DNA from 3 places in the Pseudarthrobacter sp. 902506025 genome. Region 3 is predicted to be linked to each of the others. Evidence: riboswitches for the same ligand, from Rfam matches in the RefSeq annotation. Region 3 holds a riboswitch; each other region holds the start of a gene.
What was found. Region 3 has a riboswitch for S-adenosylmethionine ahead of AB0280_RS07595 (aminotransferase class V-fold PLP-dependent enzyme). Riboswitches for the same ligand answer to the same signal wherever they lie in the genome.
Positions count from the first base shown of each region.

Region 1: linked by a shared signal. The riboswitch ahead of metX (homoserine O-acetyltransferase MetX) and the one ahead of AB0280_RS07595 (aminotransferase class V-fold PLP-dependent enzyme) in region 3 are both predicted to bind S-adenosylmethionine.
Region 2: linked by a shared signal. The riboswitch ahead of AB0280_RS14010 (cobalamin-independent methionine synthase II family protein) and the one ahead of AB0280_RS07595 (aminotransferase class V-fold PLP-dependent enzyme) in region 3 are both predicted to bind S-adenosylmethionine.

Region 1 is NZ_JBFBKW010000006.1:167,867-174,863, forward strand. Features, by position in the region: gene mmsB (3-hydroxyisobutyrate dehydrogenase) at 1-531, opposite strand, end outside; gene AB0280_RS13360 (LysR family transcriptional regulator) at 643-1,575, shown strand; gene AB0280_RS13365 (zinc-binding dehydrogenase) at 1,611-2,747, opposite strand; gene AB0280_RS13370 (MFS transporter) at 2,752-4,134, opposite strand; gene metX (homoserine O-acetyltransferase MetX) at 4,314-5,429, opposite strand; SAM riboswitch class IV at 5,442-5,557, opposite strand; gene AB0280_RS13380 (bifunctional o-acetylhomoserine/o-acetylserine sulfhydrylase) at 5,661-6,983, opposite strand.
Region 2 is NZ_JBFBKW010000007.1:89,546-96,542, forward strand. Features, by position in the region: gene AB0280_RS13990 (TrmH family RNA methyltransferase) at 1-253, shown strand, start outside; gene fbaA (class II fructose-bisphosphate aldolase) at 376-1,395, shown strand; gene AB0280_RS14000 (DUF3151 domain-containing protein) at 1,396-1,821, shown strand; gene AB0280_RS14005 (uracil-DNA glycosylase) at 1,892-2,521, opposite strand; gene AB0280_RS14010 (cobalamin-independent methionine synthase II family protein) at 2,733-3,941, opposite strand; SAM riboswitch class I at 3,955-4,059, opposite strand; gene AB0280_RS14015 (M14 family zinc carboxypeptidase) at 4,289-5,353, shown strand; gene AB0280_RS14020 (adenylosuccinate synthase) at 5,550-6,839, shown strand.
Region 3 is NZ_JBFBKW010000003.1:71,235-78,231, forward strand. Features, by position in the region: gene AB0280_RS07570 (sigma-70 family RNA polymerase sigma factor) at 1-317, opposite strand, end outside; gene AB0280_RS07575 (DoxX family protein) at 554-1,102, shown strand; gene aroA (3-phosphoshikimate 1-carboxyvinyltransferase) at 1,109-2,497, shown strand; gene rsgA (ribosome small subunit-dependent GTPase A) at 2,481-3,596, shown strand; gene hisN (histidinol-phosphatase) at 3,641-4,453, shown strand; SAM riboswitch class IV at 4,607-4,720, shown strand; gene AB0280_RS07595 (aminotransferase class V-fold PLP-dependent enzyme) at 4,757-6,175, shown strand; gene AB0280_RS07600 (class I SAM-dependent methyltransferase) at 6,261-6,997, shown strand, end outside.

The DNA.
Region 1 (6,997 bases), on a different contig from region 3:
CATCAGGTTGTTGCAGATCTTGGCTGCCTGGCCCGTGGTGGGGCCACCCGTGGGAATGATGTTTCCGGACATGGGCCCGATGTAGCCCGAGGCGTCTTTGACGGCACCCTCTTCACCGCCCACCATGAACGTCAGGGTTCCGGCCTCGGCGCCGCTCATTCCGCCGGACACCGGGGCGTCCACGAAGCGGAAGCCGGCGGCAGCAGCGGCGTCGTGCAGTTCCTGCGCGGAGGCGATGTCGATGGTGGAGGAGTCGATGAGCAGCGTGCGGGTATCCGCGTGCTTCAGAACACCGTCCTCCCCAAGGTAGACGGCGCGGGCGTGTTCACCCTTGGGCAGCATGGTGAAGACGGCGTCCGCGCCGTCCACCGCTTCGGCGATGCTGGCTGCACGCTTGACGCCGCCTGCCTCGGCGGCTGCCAGTGCCGCGGGGTTGAGGTCGAAGCCGCGCACATCGTGCCCGGCCTTCACCAGGTTCACCGACATGTGGCCGCCCATGTTGCCCAGGCCGATCCATCCGATAACTGCCATGCGTAAGCTCCTTTGCTTCCATTCCGGCGTTGCTGCCGGCATGTCTGTGTCTACGATCACACCCTGCTAGAGTGCAATCAAGGGGAAAAATTACAGACGCTCTGTGCATTGATGCACACAAGAGGAAGGCCGCCCGTGGATTCGAGACGGTTGCCCAGCCCCGACGACCTGCTCATCCTGCTGACCGTGGCGCGCCTGGGCCGGTTCAATGCGGTGGCCGAGACCCTGGGCACCACACACACCACCATTTCCCGCCGGATCCTGGCCCTGGACAAACAGTTGGGCGGGCGTACCCTGGAGCGCAGCCCACACGGCTGGGAGCTGACGAAGCTTGGTGCGGCCGCGGTAGAGGCGGCGGAGGCGATCGAAAGCACCCTTGGCTCGTTGTCGGGCCTGATCAGCCAGGACCAGAGTGCCCTTGCCGGCCTGGTCCGGGTCGCCACCACGGACGGAGTGGGAGCCGTGTTCGTCACCCCGTCGCTGGTGCGGCTCCAGCAGCAGAACCCGCAGCTGAACATCGAGATGCTGAGTGCCACCCGGAAAGTCAGCCAGAACCGGTCAGGGGTGGACCTGGAGATCGTGGTGGGCCGGGCCGACGTCAGCACCGCGCAGACCATCTTCCTGAGCAACTACTACCTGCGCCTCTACGCCAGCCCCGGCTATGCCGCGCAGCACGGCCTGCCGGAAACGCTCGACGACGTGGGGCAGCACGCGTTTGTCTCTTACGTGGAGTCTGCACTCCAGGTGGCGGAGCTTGGGCCCCGCTGGTCATCACAGCTTCCGACGCCCAGGACAAGCTTCCAGGCCACGAGCGTGTTCGCCCAGGTGGAGGCGGTGCGCCAGGGCGCCGGCATTGGGCTGCTGCCGAACTTCATGGTGGGAGACCGTGAAGATTTCGTCCCCGTCCTGCCAGGTGATTTTGAGCGCCAGCTGCCCATCTGGGCCGTTGCACGGCCGGAGTCGCTCCGGTCAGCGCGGGTGCAGGCCGTGATCGCGGCCCTGAAGGACGAGGTGAAGGAGCGCTCGTTGCTGCTCGCCGGGTGAGGAACCGGGAAGGGTGAAGAACCGGGCCTGACAGTTCAGGCCCGGAAGAGCCGCCGCACTACCTGTCCCGCTGCGAGCGCATCAAGGCCCTCGTTGATCTCGCTGAGTGGCCGGGTGTCGGTGTGCAGCAGCTCAACCGGCAGTTTGCCGTCCCGCCAGTACCCGAGGTACCTGGGGATGTCCCGCGCTGGAACGGCGTCGCCCATGTAGGAGCCCAGCAGCCGCTTGCCGGCCCCGGCGAACTGCAGGGCCGGCACCGTCAACTCTGCGGAGGGGTGGGGCAGGCCCACGGAGACCACCGCGCCACCCCTGGTGACCCGCTGAAGGCAGGATGCGATGACACCGGCTGAGCCCACCGCTTCAATGGCGACGTCGACGCCGTCGCCGGCTGCTTCCTCAATCAGCCGCCCTGCGTCCTCCGGCGTCCCTACCGCGGTGGCCCCGGCGTTGCGGGCCAGCTGGTGCTTCCCCTGGTTGGGGTCGATGGCGATGACGCTTGTGGCCCCTGCCAGGCGGGCCGCCATCACGGCGGACAGGCCCACCGCCCCCAGGCCGAACACTGCCACGGACTGGCCGGGGCCGACTGCGGCGGTGTTGAACACCGCTCCCATTCCGGTGAGCACGGCGCAACCAAACATCGCCGCCACGGTGTCCGGGACGTCGTCGTCAATCACCACCACTGATTCCCGCGCAACCACCGCGTAGTCAGCGAAGGCGGAAACGCCCAGGTGGTGGTTGATCCGCTCCCCCGCCGGCGTCCGCAACAGTGCCGGACCATGGAGCAGGTCTCCGGATCCATTCACCTCAGCTGCCCGGTGGCAGAGCGCGGGCCTGCCGGAAAGGCAGGCCCGGCACTGGCCGCAGCTGGGCACGAACACCAGAACCACATGGTCCCCCACGGATACGTCGGAGACGCCGTCGCCCACGGACACCACCCGCCCCACGGCCTCGTGTCCCAGGGCCATGGGAAGGGGCCGGACGCGTGAACCGTCCACGACGGACAGGTCCGAATGGCACAGGCTCGAGTAGGTGATGGAAACTCCGAGCTCACCGGCGCGCGGCTCCGGCCGCTCCAGCTCCTGCACCAGCAGGGGCCGGGACTCGGCGTAGCTCTGTTTTCCCTCGGCGCTGGCCGGGGCGGGAACGGTGGAATAGAGGACGGCGGCTTTCATGTGCCTACTTCTTGCTGGCAGCGAGCAGGTCTGCCGTGCCCTTGGCGTCGGCCGCGTCAACGTCGTGCAGCGAGATGCCCCGGGTTTCCTTCAGGAAGAAGACCGCGACGGCGGTGATGGCACACGCGATGAGCAGGTACACCGCCACCGGGACGGAGGACTTGTAGGTACCCAGCAGGGACGCGGCGATGATCGGCGCCAGCGAGCCCGCCACGATGGACGTCACCTGGTATCCCAGGGAGACGCCGGAATACCGCATCCGGGTGGGGAACATTTCCGCCATGATGGCGGGCTGCCCGGCATACATGAAGGCGTGGAACACCAGGCCGATCATGATGGCCGCCAGGATGATGACATCGTTCTTGGTGTCCATCATGGGGAAGGCAAAGAAGCCCCAGGTGGCACCCATGATGGCGCCGGCCATGTAGACGGGCTTGCGGCCGAAGCGGTCCGACAGCTTGCCCACCATGGGCACGACGGCGAAGTGGACGGCGTGCGCAAGGAGCAGCAGCAGCAGGATCCGCGTGGTGTCAGCCTGCACCACCGTCTTCAGGTAGGTGATGGAGAACGTGACCACCAGGTAGTAGAGGATGTTTTCCGCGAAGCGCAGGCCCATGGCGGTGAAGACGCCGCGCGGGTAGCGCCGGAACACCTCGGCTACGCCGTAGCCCTTGTGGCCGGCGTCCACCTCTTTGCGGGCCTCCAGGAAGATGGGAGCGTCGTTGACCTTGGTGCGGATGTAGTAACCGATGATGACGATCACGGCGGAGAGCCAGAACGCCACGCGCCAGCCCCAGCCCAGGAACGCGTCCTGCGTCAGCGTGGAGGAGAGGACGAACAGCACGGCCGTGGCCAGCAGGTTGCCCAGCGGCACTGCAGATTGCGGCCAGCTGGCCCAGAAGCCGCGGGACTTGCTGGGGCTGTGCTCTGCCACGAGGAGCACGGCGCCGCCCCATTCCCCGCCCACGGCGAAGCCCTGGGCGAACCGCAGGAAGACCAGCAGCGCGGGCGCCCAGTAGCCGATCTGTCCGAAGGTGGGCAGGCAGCCCATGAGGAAGGTGGAGACCCCCACCAGGATGATGCTCAGCTGCAGCAACTGCTTGCGGCCGAACTTATCGCCGAAGTGGCCAAAGACAATGCCGCCGATAGGGCGTGCGACGAAACCGACGGCATAGGTGAGGAAGGCGGCGATGATGCCGTCCAGTTCCGTGCCGGCGTTGGGGAAGAAGGCCTTCCCGAACACCAGGGTGGCGGCCGATGCGTAGAGGAAGAACTCGTACCATTCCACGACCGTGCCGGCCATGGAGGCCGTCACCACTTTCTTAAGGCCTGAGGCCTTGACGTCGGTTTCCTCTGTACGCCTTGCGGCGGAGCTTTCCGTACTCATGCGAACTCCTTCGGCGTCGACGTCGACACCACGGGGACCAGTCAATGGCAGACGGGTGTGATGCACACCACGAAAGCCGGATTCGATGAGTATGGTCTGCCCGCGGCGCAACCTCAACGCCGATTAGTGCAGAACGCATCTGCAGGAATGCACATTAAGGGCTGTGCGCCAGGCGGCGCCTAGACCAGGAAGCTGCTCCGCAGCCGGCCGCCCAACTGCCCGATCTCGGTGAGGAACCCGTCGTGCCCGATCGGTGCCTGGATGACATGGACGTCCACGTCCCCGGGCAGCGCCTGGGCCAGTTCGTGGGACTGCGACGGAAAATAGAGCCGGTCCGAGTCGACGGCGGCCACGAAGAACCGTGCCGTGGAGGCGGCGAGGGTTTCGGCCAAGGTTCCCCGTCCCCGGCACACATCGTGGCTCATCAGTGCCTCGGTCAGGGCGATATAGCTGTTGGCATCGAAGCGCTTCACCAGCTTGTTGCCCTGGTGGTCCAGGTAGCTTTCCACCTGGTAGCGGCCGCGGGAGGCAAGAACTTCCCCCTGCAGGGGCGACTCGGGCGCCTGGGGTGCCCGGCCGAAGCGGCCTTCCAGTTCGGCAGCCGACCGGTAGGTGATGTGGGCGATGCGCCGGGCGAGCGCCAGCCCGTCTTCCGGGCACGGACCGCCGTAGTAGTCCCCGCCGTTGAAATTGGGGTCCTGCCGGATGGCCAGCGTCTGGGCCTGCGCGAAGGCAATCTGTTCGGCAGTACTGGCGGCTCCCACGGAGATCACCGCGCAGCGCTCCACCCTTTCCGGGTACGTCACCGCCCATTCCAGGGCGCGGGCACCCCCCATGGATCCGCCGAGGACGGCGAACCAGCTCTTGATGCCCAGCTGGTCCGCGAGCCTTGCCTCGGCAACCGTACTGTCGCGCAGCGTGACGAGGGGAAACCTGGAGCCCCAGGGCTTTCCGTCCGGCGCGGGTGATGACGGGCCAGTGGATCCATAGCAGCCGCCGACGATATTGATGGACACCACGAAGAAGCGGTCCGTGTCCACGGGAGCGCCGGGGCCCGCCAGCTGTTCCCACCAACCTTCTTCGTCGGTGTCGCCGCGGGTCACGTGGGTGCTGCCGGTCAGCGCATGCTCGATCAGGATGGCGTTGCTGGCGTCCGCGTTGAGCGTCCCCCAGGTTTCGTAGGCCAGGGTGACGTCCGGGAGGTATCCCCCGGCTTCGAGTTCCAGACCCCCGATGGAGGCGTAACGGACGATTCCGTGTTCGGGGATGGTGGTTCGGGCGACGGTAACCGTCATGGCAAGACCTCTTCTACGCGCTTGCCTGCCGTCGTCTGACCGGCAGGCCAGGTCCTCACCCGGGGCACCCCACCGCGGATGGAGGGTTGCCGGCCAGCAAGCCGGGGCTGTCACTGGCACTCATGACCTGGTTCGAGTGTACGAAACACCCCCCACTCCAGGCCAAGAGTATGACTGGTTGTGACTTCCCGGTTTGCCGGCCGGCACATGCTGCGACGCGCGCGTTTGGGGCTACGCGTCGGCGCCCTTGGCTGCCCGGAAGCCTGCCTCCAGGTCGGCCAGGATGTCGTCGATGTGCTCCAGGCCAACGGAAAGCCGGACCAGGCCCGGGTGCACGCCGGCCACAACCCGCTGCTCCGGCGAGAGCTGGCTGTGCGTGGTGGACGCGGGGTGGATGACCAGGGAGCGGACGTCGCCGATGTTGGCCACGTGGGAATGCAGCTCCAGGGCGTCGACGAAGCGCTTGCCCGCCTCTGCCCCGCCGGCCAGGTTGAAGGCCACGACGGCGCCCGTCCCCTTGGGTCCGTACTTGCGGCCACGCTCGTACCAGGGGCTGGAGGGCAGCCCCGCGTAGGCGACGGATTCGACGTCGTCCCTTGCCTCCAGCCAACGCGCCACTTCCGTGGCGTTCGCAACGTGGCGCTCCACCCGCAGGCTCAACGTCTCCAGGCCCTGGGAAATCAGGAACGCGTTGAAGGGCGAGACGGCTGAGCCGAGGTCGCGCAGCAACTGCACACGGGCCTTGAGGATGTAGGAGAGGTTGGCGCCGAGTGCGCCGCCTTCACCGAGATCGCGGGCGTAGACCAGGCCGTTGTAGGTGGGGTCCGGGGTGTTGAAGCCGGGGAACCGTTCCGGGTCCTTGCCGAAATCGAACTTGCCGGAATCGACGATGACTCCGGCGATGGCCGAGCCGTGGCCGCCCAGGTACTTGGTGGCCGAGTGCAGGACAATATCCGCGCCCCACTCCAGCGGGCGGATCAGGTAAGGGGTGGACAAGGTGTTGTCCACGATGAGAGGAACTCCGGCCTGGTGGGCCACCTCGGAGATGCCTTCGATGTCCAGGACATCCTGGCGCGGGTTGGAGACCACTTCACCGAAGAAGAGCTTGGTGTTGGGCTGCACGGCATCGCGCCACTGGTCCAGGTTGTCCGGATCGGCCACGAAGGTCACCGAGATGCCGAACTTCTTCAGCGTGTGCGCGAACAGGTTGTAGGTTCCGCCGTAAAGGCTGGGGCTGGCCACGATGTGGTCCCCTGCCTCCGCGATGTTCAGGACAGCGAAGGTTTCGGCGGCCTGCCCGGAGCTCAGCAGCAGCGCGGCCAGGCCTCCTTCGAGGCTGGCAATCCGTTGCTCGACGGCGTCCTGGGTGGGATTGCCGATGCGGGTATAGATGGGCGCAAGTTCAGCCAGGGCAAAACGGTTGGCGGCGCTTTCAGCGCTGGGAAAGACGAATGACGTGGTCTGGTAGATGGGCAGGGCGCGGGCACCCGTGGCGCTGTCCGCCGCCTGGCCTGCATGGATCTGGCGGGTTTCGAAGGACCATCCGTTGGACATCCAAATCTCCTTTG
Region 2 (6,997 bases), on a different contig from region 3:
GGAGGGGCTGGCGATCATCGGGATCGACATCTTCCCGGACTCGGTGCCCCTGGAGACGTACGAACTGCCGCGCGACTGCGTGCTGGTGTTCGGGCAGGAGGGCCCGGGCCTGACCCCGGAAGTCCACCAGGCGGCCGCCGCCACCCTGTCCATCGAGCAGTTCGGCTCCACCCGCTCCATCAACGCCGCCTCCGCCGCGGCTATAGCCATGCACGCCTGGATCCGCCGGCACGTCTTCAACCAGCACGTGTGAGTATTACCGACAGGTGACCCGAAACACCCTGGCAGCCCGGGAATGGCTAGGATGGTGCCAAGCCGTAAGCGGTCTATTTGAGGGTCATCCACCCACAGACGAAACTCAGCAGAGGAGCCAGCATGCCCATTGCAACCCCAGAGATCTACGCCGAGATGATCGACCGCGCGAAGGCGGGCGGATTCGCCTTCCCCGCCGTCAACGTCACGTCCTCGCAGACGCTGAACGCGGCACTGCGTGGCTTCGCCGAGGCAGAGTCCGACGGCATCGTGCAGGTTTCCACCGGCGGTGCCGCCTACTGGTCAGGTGCCTCCACCAAGGACATGGTGGCCGGTTCCCTGGGCTTCGCTGCCTTCGCCCGCGAGGTGGCCAAGAACTACGGTGTCAACATCGCCCTGCACACGGACCACTGCCCCAAGGACAAGCTGGACGGCTTTGTCCTGCCGCTGCTGGAAGCGTCCGAGGCTGAAGTCAAGGCCGGCCGCAACCCGCTGTTCAACTCCCACATGTGGGACGGCTCCGCAGAGACCCTGCAGGAGAACCTGAAGATCGCCCGTGACCTGCTGGCCCGCACCGCTGCCGCCAAGATGATCCTCGAGGTGGAGATCGGCACCGTCGGCGGCGAGGAAGACGGCGTGGAGAACGCCATCAACGACAAGCTCTACACCACGGTCGAGGACGCCCTGGCCACCATCGACGCCCTCGGCGCCGGTGAAAACGGCCGCTACATCACCGCCCTGACGTTCGGCAACGTGCACGGCGTCTACAAGCCCGGCGGCGTCAAGCTGCGCCCGGAGATCCTCAAGGACATCCAGGCCCAGGTGGGTGCAAAGATCGGCAAGGACAACCCGTTCGACCTCGTGTTCCACGGCGGCTCCGGCTCCTCCGACCAGGAGATCGCCGACGCCGTTTCCTACGGCGTGATCAAGATGAACATCGACACCGACACCCAGTACGCCTACACGCGTCCGGTGGCTGACCACATGTTCAAGAACTACGACGGCGTCCTGAAGGTTGACGGCGAAGTGGGCAACAAGAAGACCTACGACCCCCGCGTCTGGGGCGCCTCCGCCGAAGCCGGCTTGGCAGCCCGCGTGGTGGAAGCCACCAAGCAGCTCGGTTCGGCCGGAAAGACCTTCTAGATGTCGGACGAGTTCCGCCGGAACCTGATGGGGCCGGAGCCCACGCTCCTGCCTGCCGAAACCGAGGTGCACGGGCAGTTGGAGGCCGGCCACGAGGCATTGGACCTGGTGGCCAAGCACCCCACGTCCTCGCTGCTCTGGGCTGTGCTCGCCGAAGAAGCATGGGCGGAGGGCCGGATCATCGATTCCTACGCCTACTCCCGCGTCGGCTACCACCGCGGCCTGGACTCGCTGCGCCGCAACGGCTGGCGCGGCGTCGGGCCCATCCCGTGGGAGCACGAGCCCAACCGCGGATTCCTGCGGGCCCTCTATTCCCTGGGCAGGGCTTCCTCTGCCATCGGCGAGGCTGACGAGCCGGAGCGGATCGAAAAGTTCCTCAACGACTCGGACCCCACGGCGAAGGCAGCGATCGAGGGCAAGTTTTAGTCCTTTGCGCTTAAACAACGACGGCGGGTGGTTACCTTTCCTGGAAAGGTAACCACCCGCCGTCGGTCGCTTAAGGCTTGGCGATGCCGGTGCGTGCCATGGCGTCGGCGTAGGCCGCGCGCATGTCCTCGAGGTACTCCTCCTGGCGAGCGGGGGAACCGGCGAAGGCGCGGCCGCTCAGGGAGCGCACCTTGTAGGTCTTCAGGCCACGGCGCCACAGCAGCGGAACTTCGGTCTTCAGGAGTGCGTTGGCCAACCGGTTGGCTTCGGTTCCGTGCGCCACGATGACGGAGGCACGGGGCACCAGGGCCAGGAACTTCAGCAGCGGCTTCAGGCCTGCCTGGATCTGGTCGGGAGTGAACTTGCCGTTGGGCTCACCGGGAACGTGCCAGGGGTGGACGTTCCACGGCATCACGAACTCGGGGCGCAGGCCCAGCTTCCACTGCAGTCCCAGCATGCGGGTCGCGGCGTCCTGGTCCCCGGCCGTGATGAACCCGGACGGGTCCGCCTCGCCAATGTTGGAGAACAGGCTGATGATGCGGCATTCCTCCACGTCGTGCATGGGATCCACATAAGGGACCACGGTTCCGGGCTTGGTCTCCCGCAGGGAATCGCAGAGCTCGTTAACGGCAGCAACGCTGGGGTCGTAGCGGCGGCTCATGAGCTGTTCGTGGAATGTTTCGGGTGCCAGGGCTGTCATGAAGTGCTGGTTCTCCTGCGGGGATTGGCGTTGCTGCCGCCACGGAAACGGGCACGCGGGGGCGCGACACATCAGCGGCGGTTGATTGGGGTGGGCCGATTCCTGGTCGGCCTTACCCAGTTTAGCAAGCCCCGGGAAACGAAACGCCGGTCCCGTGCACCTGACTCAGCCAGGGCACGGAACCGGCGGGTTCCCGCGTCGCCTCTTGCAGCTACCAGAGGCGGCTGGTGGCCCGGCGGGCGCCCTCGCCGAGGGCCTCCAGCTTGGCGAAGGCGATCTGCGGGTGGACCCGGCCGCCCAGGCCGCAGTCGGTGGAGGCGATGACATTCTCACGGCCCACGACGTCGGCAAAGCGGACAATGCGGTCTGCCACCAAGTCCGGGTGTTCCACCACGTTGGTGGCGTGCGAGACGATGCCCGGGATGATCACCTTGCCCTCGGGGAGCTTGGTGTCCTCCCATACCCGCCATTCGTGTTCGTGGCGGACGTTGGCTGCCTCGAAGGAGTAGGCGCCGGCGTTCACCTGCAGCACCGATCCGATGATGTCGGCGAAGGGGATGTCCGTGGTGTGCGGACCGTGCCAGGAACCCCAGCAGACGTGCAGCCGGATCTGTTCCTGGGGCAGGTCGCGGAGGGCCCAGTTGGTGGCCTCGACGCGCAGCTGGATGAACTTCAGGTAGTCCTCCAGGCTGGGCTCGGGATTGATCTGGTCCCAGCTCTCGGCCAGGGACGGATCATCGAGCTGCACGGTGAGGCCGGCATCGATGATCGCCTTGTACTCCTCCCGCATGGCATCGGCGCAGGCGTAGACAAGTTCCTCATCCGACTTGTAGTACTCGTTGGCCACGCGGGCGCAGGAGCCGGGGGAGAGGGATGCTACGAAGCCGTCCGACAACCCGGCGGCTGCGAGGCCGGTCTTCAGGTTCCTGATGTCCGATGCCACCAGGTCCTGGCCCGTGTAGGTCAGGGGTCCGGCGATCTTGGGCTGGGTCACGCTCTTGCGGTGGGACAGGATGCCCGAGGAGGGGTCGTTGTAGGCCTCGTTAAACGCCTGCCGGTCGCGCCGGTCGGGGAATGAGGTCAGGACAATGTTGCCGGGCGAGGAGCGGTGCACCTGGGCATCGGCCCAGCGGTCCACGTTGGTTGGCTCCAGGCCGCCCAGCCGTGCAAAGGAGTAGTTCCACCAGGCGCCGTAGTCCACGGAGCTGGACATCGTGTGCCCGTATTCGCCGTCGTTGGGGATGTCGATGCCGAGGTCCTTCTGGCGCTGGACCACCTCCACCACGGAGGCCTCCAGGAGTTCCAGGAATTCAGGGGTGACGCCGTCGCTTTCCTTGGCTGCGTTGGCCGCGATGAGTTCGGGGGTGCGGGGCAAGGATCCCGCGTGGGTGACGCGGATGTGGTCGGTGTTCAGGGACATGCTGGAATCTTCCTTTCCATCGGTCCTGGCAGTAGCACCTTCGGCCGGCAGGAATCCTGCTGGACCGTGGTTGCTGCGGCGTCATCGAGCCAGGTCTCTCGGCCGCTCCGGATGGTTCACTCTCACATAAATCCAGATGCCTGCCCCGGGGCAAGTCTGCTCCGCTTTATGTCGCGACGGGCTGCCCGGCGGCTTTCCTGCCGTTTCCCAGCGGGCAGCAGCATACTTACAGCTTTTGTTCAGGTTATTGACAGGTTTCGTTAAGCTTGGTTGGCTGAGGTCACATGCCGCCGCCGCGACGAAGCTGGCTAACGGCACCCCGATGCACTCGAAAGAGGTAACGCACTGTGAAGAAACCCCTGGCAAATTTCAGGACCCTCGCCGTCTCCGGAGCCCTGGCGCTGGCCGTCGTAGCAGGACCTGCCCCGCTGGCACACGCTGTGGGCGAAGGCCCCACCTACGACGGCAACGGCCAGATCACCACGTCCAAGCTCGCCACGTACGAACAGATGGTCTCGTTCCTGAAGGACCAGGATGCCCGCCAGCCGGCAATGGAGCTGGAGGTCATCGGGCAGACGGTCAAGGGGCGCGACATCCACTTGGTCAAGTACATTTCGGACCCCGCCAAGCCCACCATCCTGTACCTGACCCAGCAGCACGGCAACGAGCAGCTCACCACCGAGGGCGCCATGGAGTTCATCAAGCACCTGGGGACCGGCAAATCCGCGGACATCCTCAAAGGCGTGAACATCCTGGTGGTGCCCATGCTCAATGCGGACGGCGCCATGGGCGACGTGAACTTCTCCCTGGACAATTACCTCGCAAAGGGGGACCGGCACCTCACCCGCTACAACGCCGAGGGTGTGGACCTGAACCGCGACCACGTGGCCAAGGTCCAGCCGGAGACCCAGGCGCTGCACAACAACGTCATGCGCAAATACCGGATCGACTACATGATCGACCTGCACCACCAGGGAACCCGGGCCGAGCGTGACGGCAAGCTGGTGTCGGGCTCCATCCTGTACCCCACCACCCCCAACGCCGACCCCGCCGTCGTCGAAAAATCCAAGCAGCTCGGCGCCGTGGTGTTCAACAACGTCGACTCCACCGGCTGGGGACACCTGGGCAAGTACCAGGGCGGCAGTGCCGAAACCATCAGCCGCAACGGCATCTCCGTGGAGTACGGCATCGCCACCCTGCTCTTCGAGATGCGCGGCATGTCGGACCACTATTTGGACGGCTATGCACTCGGACAGCGCAGCAACGGCTACCTGATCAAGCAGACCGTCACCACGCTGACCTCCACGGCCGCGGCCATCGCGGACGGGTCCATTGCCGACGCCGACACCTCCTTCTGGAACAGGCTCGCCGAACAGACGTCCCGGCCCGCCGGGGAGGCGGAGGACGAATAGGCGGCGGGCCACAACAGTGGACAAAGTGCCCCATCGGCTAAACTTGGGTGGTAAGAGCCCCGGAACTCTTGCTTCGCTGCGCCGTGCTGCGGCTGTGCGAAGGCCGGTATGTTCGGGGCATTCTCATGAACGGCGCTGCATGGGCCCGCCACCTGGTGGCCGGCCCGGGCAGTCCGAACGAATGGGGGAGGATCCCATGCCAGCAATTGTGATCGTAGGAGCCCAGTGGGGCGACGAAGGAAAAGGCAAGGCCACCGACCTGCTGGGCGGCCGTGTTGACTACGTCGTCAAGCCCAACGGCGGCAACAACGCCGGGCACACCGTCGTCGTAGGCGGTGAAAAGTACGAACTCAAGCTGCTGCCGGCAGGCATTCTCAGCCCCAACGCCGTTCCCATCATCGGCAACGGCTGCGTGGTGAACCTGGAGGCACTCTTCCAGGAAATCGACGGACTCCAGGCGCGCGGCGCCGACACCTCAAAACTGCGGGTCTCCGCCAACGCCCACCTGGTGGCCCCGTACCACCAGGTGCTGGACAAGGTGACCGAGCGCTTCCTGGGCAGCCGTGCCATTGGCACCACCGGCCGCGGCATCGGCCCCGCCTACATGGACAAGGTGGCCCGGCTGGGCATCCGCGTCCAGGACGTCTTCGACGAATCGATCCTGCGCCAGAAGGTGGAAGGCTCGCTGCGCCAGAAGAACGAACTCCTGGTCAAGGTCTACAACCGCCGCAGCGTTGTGGTTGACGAGATCGTGGAGTACTTCCTGTCCTTCGCCGAGCGGCTCCGCCCGCTGGTCATCGACAGCACCCTGGTCCTTAACTCGGCGCTGGACGAGGGCAAGGTAGTCCTGATGGAGGGCGGCCAGGCAACGTTCCTGGACGTGGACCACGGCACCTACCCGTTCGTGACCTCTTCCAACCCCACCGCCGGGGGCGCCTCGGTGGGTTCCGGCATCGGCCCCACCCGGATTTCGCGTTCCATCGGCATCATCAAGGCCTACACCACCCGCGTTGGTGCCGGCCCGTTCCCCACCGAACTTTTCGATGAGATGGGCATGTACCTGCAGAAGACCGGCGGCGAATTCGGCGTCAACACCGGCCGCCCGCGCCGCTGCGGCTGGTACGACGCCGTCCTGGCGCGGCACGCTTCCCGCGTGAACGGTTTCACGGACTACTTCGTCACCAAGCTGGACGTCCTGACCGGCATCGAGCAGATCCCGGTGTGCGTGGCCTACGACGTCGACGGTGTCCGGCATGACGAGATGCCCATGACGCAGACCGAGTTCCACCACGCGAAGCCGATCTTCGAGTACTTTGACGGCTGGACCGAGGACATCACGGGAGCCCGGACGCTGGCGGACCTCCCCGAGAATGCCCGCAACTACGTGCTGGCGCTGGAGAAGCTCTCCGGAACCCGGTTCTCCGCGATCGGCGTTGGCCCGGACCGCGACCAGACCATCGTGGTGAACGACCTCATCAACGACTGACGCGCCCTCCCGGAGCAGGCATGACGACGGCGGCAGGCCACCTTTCGCAGGTGGCCTGCCGCTTCTCTTTTGGTGGCGGACAGCGAATTTACACAGGCTTAACGCGCATGGTCTTGTGAGGTTTCCGGTGCCACGGCCAGACTCGTCTGTACAACCTG
Region 3 (6,997 bases):
TGGACCAGGTCCTCCGCGTCCGACGGGTTCCGGGCCATACGCATCGCCGCGGAGTACAGCTGGTCGACATACTGCATGGCGTCCCGCTCAAAGCGAAGGCGGCGTTGTTCCACGCTTTCCGTGGCAACGTCCACGGTGCTGTCTTCGGCGTCCGCGTCAACGGCCGGCGGACCGGCATCCGCCGGCCCTGCGGCCAGGGGTGACGTTCCTTCCCTGCCGTTCGCTTCGCCGGGAGAAGCCTCATACATGGCCGCGACGGCCGGATCCAGGGTGCTCATCGCCTTCAAGTCTACTGTCAGCCGCCCTGCCGGGGGCATGCCGTACCCGGGCGGCTCGGTGGCCAGCTTGTCCACTGCCACCGGTCCCGCCTGTCTGGTCCCGTCCAACACCTTCCGCAAGGCCCAACTCCGCTCTGTATCGGGTGATTGATCGCCGGGCCCATCCTTCAGACCCGACAGCCATAACCGTCTCCCGCGGGCAAATATTCCCCAAAAGTGCAAGACTAGGACCGACTCCGCCGCTCGCCGCGGTTCGTCCATCCAGGAGGAAATCCATGTCCTTTGTCCGCACGCTCGCCAGGCCCATGCTCGCCTCCAGTTTCGTTCTTGCCGGACTGGACAAGCTCAAGAACTCCGACGACACTGCACAGCAGCTCTCACCCCTGCTGCGCAAGGCTGCGGCCTCGCTTCCCTTCCAGACGAACGAGAAGACCCTGGCCCGCGTCATCGGCGGAACCCAGGTGGGAGCCGGCGTCCTGTTCGGCCTTGGCAAGTTCTCCCGGCTCTCGGCCGGCCTGCTCACCGTGGTTTCCCTCCTGAACACCTTCGTTGAGTGGCGCAGCGCGGACATCAGCAGCAAGGAAGGGCGCGAAGGCCGCAGGAACCAGCTGCTCAAGAACCTCTCCCTCAGTGGCGGCGCCCTGCTCGCCTCCGTGGACACTGCAGGCAAGCCCGGCCTCGCCTGGCGCGCCGAACACCTGGCCGCCGACGCCCGCCGGAACGCTTCGCACCTGGCCGCCGACGCCCGCCGGACCACCACCAAGAAGCTGAACAAGGCGGACAAGGCCGTACGCCGCGCCGTCGAGCACGCCGCGGGAGCCTAAGCACGAATGACCGCAGCAGCTGCCACCCGGGACACCTCCGGAACACCCGTCCAGCACTGGGCCGCACCTTTCGCGTCCCGGCCCGTCAACGCCACCGTGACCGTCCCCGGATCGAAGTCCCTGACCAACAGGTACCTGGTCCTCGCGGCCCTCGCGGACGGCCCGTCCCGGCTCCGGGAACCCCTGCACTCCAGGGACTCCGCACTCATGATCGAAGCGCTCAGGCAGCTCGGCGCCACCATCACCGAAGTGCCAGGGGACGGATCCTTTGGGCCTGACCTGGAGGTTGTTCCGCTCCCGGCGGCAGCCGCGCCGTCCGCCACCAGGATCGACTGCGGGCTTGCCGGCACCGTCATGCGGTTCGTCCCGCCGCTCGCAGCGCTCCGCAACGGCGCCAGTGTGTTCGACGGCGACCCCCATGCCCGGAAGCGTCCCATGGGGACCATCATCGAAGCCCTCAAAGCCTTGGGCGTGGCCGTTTCCGCCGAAGACGGCACCGCGCCGTCGTCGCTCCCGTTCGTGGTGGAGGGCACCGGCGCAGTCCGGGGTGGCCACCTGGTGATCGACGCCAGCGCCTCGTCGCAGTTCGTCTCCGCCCTCCTGCTGGTGGGAGCGAGATTCGACGAGGGCCTGCACCTTGAGCATGTCGGAAAGCCTGTGCCGAGCCTGGACCACATCAACATGACGGTGGCTGTCCTGCGCGGCGCCGGCGTGTCAGTGGACGATTCTGTCCCCAACCACTGGGTGGTGGCACCGGGACCCATCCGCGCCTTCGACCAAAGGATTGAACAGGACCTCTCCAACGCCGGGCCCTTCCTGGCGGCGGCCCTGGCCTCACGGGGTACGGTCCGCATCCCCAACTGGCCCTTGGAAACGCAGCAGGTGGGCGACCTCTGGCGCGGCATCCTGGCCCGGATGGGAGCCACCGTCTCCCTTGCTGACGGCGTCCTGACCGTCACCGGCGGCCCGGAGATCAAGGGCGGTGACTTCGCTGACACCAGTGAGCTGGCTCCTACGGTCGCGGCCCTGTGCGCCCTTGCCACGGGGCCTTCCCGGCTCAGCGGGATCGCACACCTCAGGGGACATGAGACCGACCGGCTGGCGGCCCTGGTCGCGGAAATCAACCGGCTCGGCGGCGACGCCGAGGAAACCAGCGACGGCCTGGTCATCCGGCCCGCCCGGCTGCACGCCGGCGTAGTCCACAGCTACGCCGACCACCGCATGGCCACGGCCGGGGCAATCCTGGGCCTCGCGGTGGACGGCGTCCAGGTGGAGGACATCGCCACCACAGCCAAGACCATGCCCGACTTTCCGCAACTGTGGACAAACATGCTGGCCCAGGATGCTGCCGGGACCCCGGGGCCGGAAGGGCGCGGCAGTGGCGCGGAGCACTGACTCCTGGGACGAATCAGACGTCCGGATCCGCCCCAGCAAGAAAGGCTCCCGGCCCCGCACCAAGGACCGGCCCAGCCATGACGATGCCGTCACCGGACGGATCATCACGGTGGACCGCGGCCGGTACACGGCAGTGGTGGGCGAAGACTCGGGCAACGAACGCGTTGTCATCGCGGCGCGGGCCCGCGAACTGCGCCGCTCGCCCGTGGTTGCCGGCGACTTCGTCTCACTCGTGGGGGACGTGTCCGGGGCACCGGACACACTTGCCCGCCTGGTGAAAATCCAGGACCGCCACACCCTCCTGCGCCGCAGCGCCGACGACACCGACCCCGTCGAGCGCGCCGTGGTGGCCAACGCCGACCAACTGGTGATTGTGGTGGCGGCCGCCAACCCGGAACCACGCACCGGGTTCATCGACCGCGCCCTGGTGGCTGCCTATGACGCCGGGATCGAGCCGATCCTGCTGGTCACCAAGGCCGACGTGAAAGACCCCGCGGAGCTGCTGTCCAACTACACCCACCTGGGCTTCCCGGTGATCATCAGCCGGACCGCCGATGCACAGGCCTCCGGGATCGATGCACGGTCGGACGACGGCCTCTCCGCCCGGCTGGACAGCGCGGCGGTGGCCGACCTCCGCGCCCATCTCGACGGCAAGGTCACCGTGATGCTGGGGCACTCCGGCGTGGGCAAGTCCACCATGGTGAATGCGCTGACCGGCGCCGAGCGGGCCACCGGCGGAGTGAACGCGGTCACGGGGCGCGGCCGCCACACGTCGTCGTCGGCCCTGGCCCTGCGCCTGGCGGACGCGCCGGCCGGCAGCTGGATCATTGACACCCCCGGTATCCGTTCCTTCGGACTGGCACACGTGGACCCGGACCGGATCCTGCGCTCCTTCCCCGACCTGTCCCCCGGCATCGAAAACTGTGAACGCGGGTGCAAGCACACTGCAAACGCGGTGAACTGCGGCCTCGACGACTGGGTGGCAGGCGGACACGCAGGTCCCACCGGCCCGGCACGCCTGGCATCGCTCCGGCGGCTGCTCGGCACGGACCCGCGCATGGACGCACAGGAAACCAAAGAGCTCGGCAGCGTCAACTGACGCGTTCTCCCGGCAGAAGCGTCCACAGACGGTAGTTTGTAACCATGATCCAACCCGCTTCGAGCTACAACGATGACCTGCGCCTGGCCCATGTCCTGGCCGACTCCGTGGATGACCAGACCATGAGCCGCTTCAAGGCCCTGGACCTCCACGTTGAGACCAAGCCGGACCTGACGCCCGTCACCGACGCCGACAAGGCAGCGGAGGAAGCCATCCGCGGCCAGCTCTCCCGCTCCCGGCCCCGCGATGCCGTCCTGGGTGAGGAGTTCGGCAGCACCGGGCACGGTTCACGGCGCTGGATCATCGATCCCATTGACGGGACCAAGAACTTTGTCCGGGGCGTCCCGGTCTGGGCCACGCTGATCGCCCTGGTGGATGAAGGCGAGCCTGTGGTGGGCGTGGTCAGCGCCCCGGCCCTCGGCAAGCGCTGGTGGGCGGCAAAGGGCATGGGCGCGTACATGGGCCGGTCCCTGGCAGCTGCCACCCGGCTGCGCGTCTCCGACGTGTCCAGCCTCTCCGACGCCTCCCTCTCCTACTCCAGCCTGAGCGGCTGGAAGGAACGCGGCAACCTCGACGAGTTCCTCGGGCTGACCGAAGACGTCTGGCGGACCCGGGCCTACGGCGATTTCTGGTCGTACTGCATGGTGGCAGAGGGCTCGGTGGACATTGCCTGCGAACCGGAGCTCAACCTCTACGACATGGCTGCGCTGGTGCCGATCGTGGTTGAGGCGGGCGGCCGGTTCACTTCCCTCGAAGGCGAGGACGGACCGTTCGGCGGGAACGCGCTGGCCACCAACTCGATCCTGCACTCAGAGGTGCTGCACCGCCTCAACCCGTACCTGGACGACCTGCTGTAACTGCCACGGTTTGGCCCCCTTAGGCGAATATTGCGACGCCGGACACCTCCAGACGGGGGTGTCCGGCGTCGTTTATTCGATATTGCGTAACAAAGCCCTTAACAATTGCCGCGGCTTCAATCCTGGCCGCCCCATGTCCTACGCTTTTATGCAGGTCACGAGTGCCAGCGCAAAACCCCGGTTTGCTGGCCGGCAACCCTCCATTCGCGGCGGGGTGCCCCGGGTGACGACCAGGCCGGTCCGGAGTGGATGCGGCAAGCGCGGATTCCCTGTGCCGGAGTCCTGTATTCAAGTGAGGTCTCTGTGACAACTGCCACCGTCTCCCCCCAGCCCGCCATTGCCGAATCCGGCGTCCCCGATGCACGCCACGCCGCAGCCGGCCGTCCGCTCGCCGCCGTCACCGGCGCGGAAATCCAGGCCCCCCTGATTTCCGGCGGCCACGTGCGGTATGCCAACCTCGATTACGGCGCGTCCGCCCCGGCACTTTCCGTAGTGTCCGCGTACCTGAACGAGATCCTCCCCTACTACGCGAGCGTCCACCGCGGGGCAGGATACGCATCCCAGATCAGCACCTCCGTGTACGAAAACGCCCGCAGCATCGTCCGGGACTTCGTGGGCGGCCGCCCGGACGATTCGGTCATCTTCACCCGCAACACCACCGATTCGCTGAACCTCCTGGCCGGCTGCCTTCCCGTGACCGACGGCCGGCATGACGGCGAGGTCCTCTACCTGGACATCGAACACCACGCCAACCTCCTGCCGTGGCAGGGCGTTCCGCACCGCAGCATCGTTGCCGCCGACACCATCACCGGCACCCTGGACGCCGTCCGGACCGAACTGGAGCAGGGCGGCGTCAGCCTGCTGGCGGTTACCGGCGCTTCGAACGTCACCGGCGAGATTCTTCCCATCCGGGCCCTGGCCGCGCTGGCCCACCAGCACGGCGCCCGGATCGTGGTCGACGCGGCCCAGCTCGCGCCGCACCGCAGGGTGGACATCAGCGCGGACGACGTCGACTACCTCGCCTTTTCCGGCCACAAGCTGTACGCGCCGTTCGGCGCGGGTGTCCTGGTGGGACGTCCCGACTGGCTGGACGCCGGTGTCCCGCACCTCGCCGGCGGCGGGGCGGTCAAGGAAGCACGGCTCGACGGCGTCAGCTGGGCCACCGGCCCGGCCCGCCACGAGGGGGGCTCGCCGAACGTCCTCGGCGCCGCCACCCTGGCCCGCGCCACCCAGGTCATCGCCGAACTCGACCAGGACCGGTGGCACGCCCACGAATCCGCCATCCGTTCCTTCCTGGTGGAGGGCCTGCAGGACATCGACGGCGTCACCGTCCACCAGATCTTCAAGGACACCAACCCGGAAACGGACACCATCGGCGTGGTCAACTTCTCGGTCGAGGGCTACGACGCAGGGCTGGTGGCCGCCTACCTTTCCGCAGAGCACGGGGTGGGCCTGCGCGACGGCCGCTTCTGCGCCCATCCCCTGCTGAAGCGCCTGGGCCTGCCGTCCGGCTCCCTCCGGGCAAGTTTCGGCGTGGGTTCGCGGCTGGAAGACGCCGAACGCCTCCTCGCCGGCATCCGGACGCTGCGCAGCAACGGACTGGGATGGGATTACGTGGTGGATGCGGGCCGCTGGGTGCCCGCCAATGATTTCCGCACCTACCCGCACTGGGCGCCCAATACCCCCGGGACGGCCGGAGCAGCCCCCTGCCTGGACGACTAGGCGGCGGGGCGGCGGCTGCCTGCTGATGCCGGGCATGCGGTAAATTCGAAGGACATCCGCAAGCAGCACCAGAAGGAGGCCACGCGTGGTTCGGGGTGGCCCCAGGCTTGATCACGGCCGGCGCACGGAGCTCGGGCAGAGCTTCCAGGACGGCGGCCGCCACTACCAGCGGGTCCGTCCCGGCTATCCTGCGGAATCTGCACGGTGGCTGGTACCGGCCGGAGCCCATGACGCCCTGGACGTCGGCGCCGGTACGGGAAAGTTCACCGCATTGCTGCTGGCCATGGGGCTGGACGTCACCGCCGTCGACCCCTCTGCGGACATGCTCGCCCAGCTGAAGGCCCACTGCCCCGCCGCCACGGCTGCGCCGGGGACTGCCGAGGCGACAGGCCTTCCCGACGCTGCCTTCGACGTCGTGACCCTTGCCCAGGCGTGGCACTGGTGCGACCCCCTGGCGGCAAGCACCGAGCTGGCGCGCGTCCTGCGCCCGCACGGAACACTTGGCCTGGTTTGGAACCAGCTGGACACCTCCGTCCCCTGGGTGCACCGGCTCTCCCGGATCATGCACGCCGGCGATGTGTACCGGCCCGGCCACAAGCCCGTCGTCGGGCCAGAATTCCACCGGCTCGAAGGTCACGTCACCCACTGGCAGGACAGGGTGACCACCGGGCACTTGATGGAGCTCACCAAGTCGCGCAGCTACTACCTTCGGGCCGGTGAGGCGACGCGGGCAAAAGTTCTGGCCAACCTGGACTGGTACCTGCACGAGCACCTGGCCCATGCCCCCGGCCAGGAACTTGACCTTCCCTACCTCACCCTGGC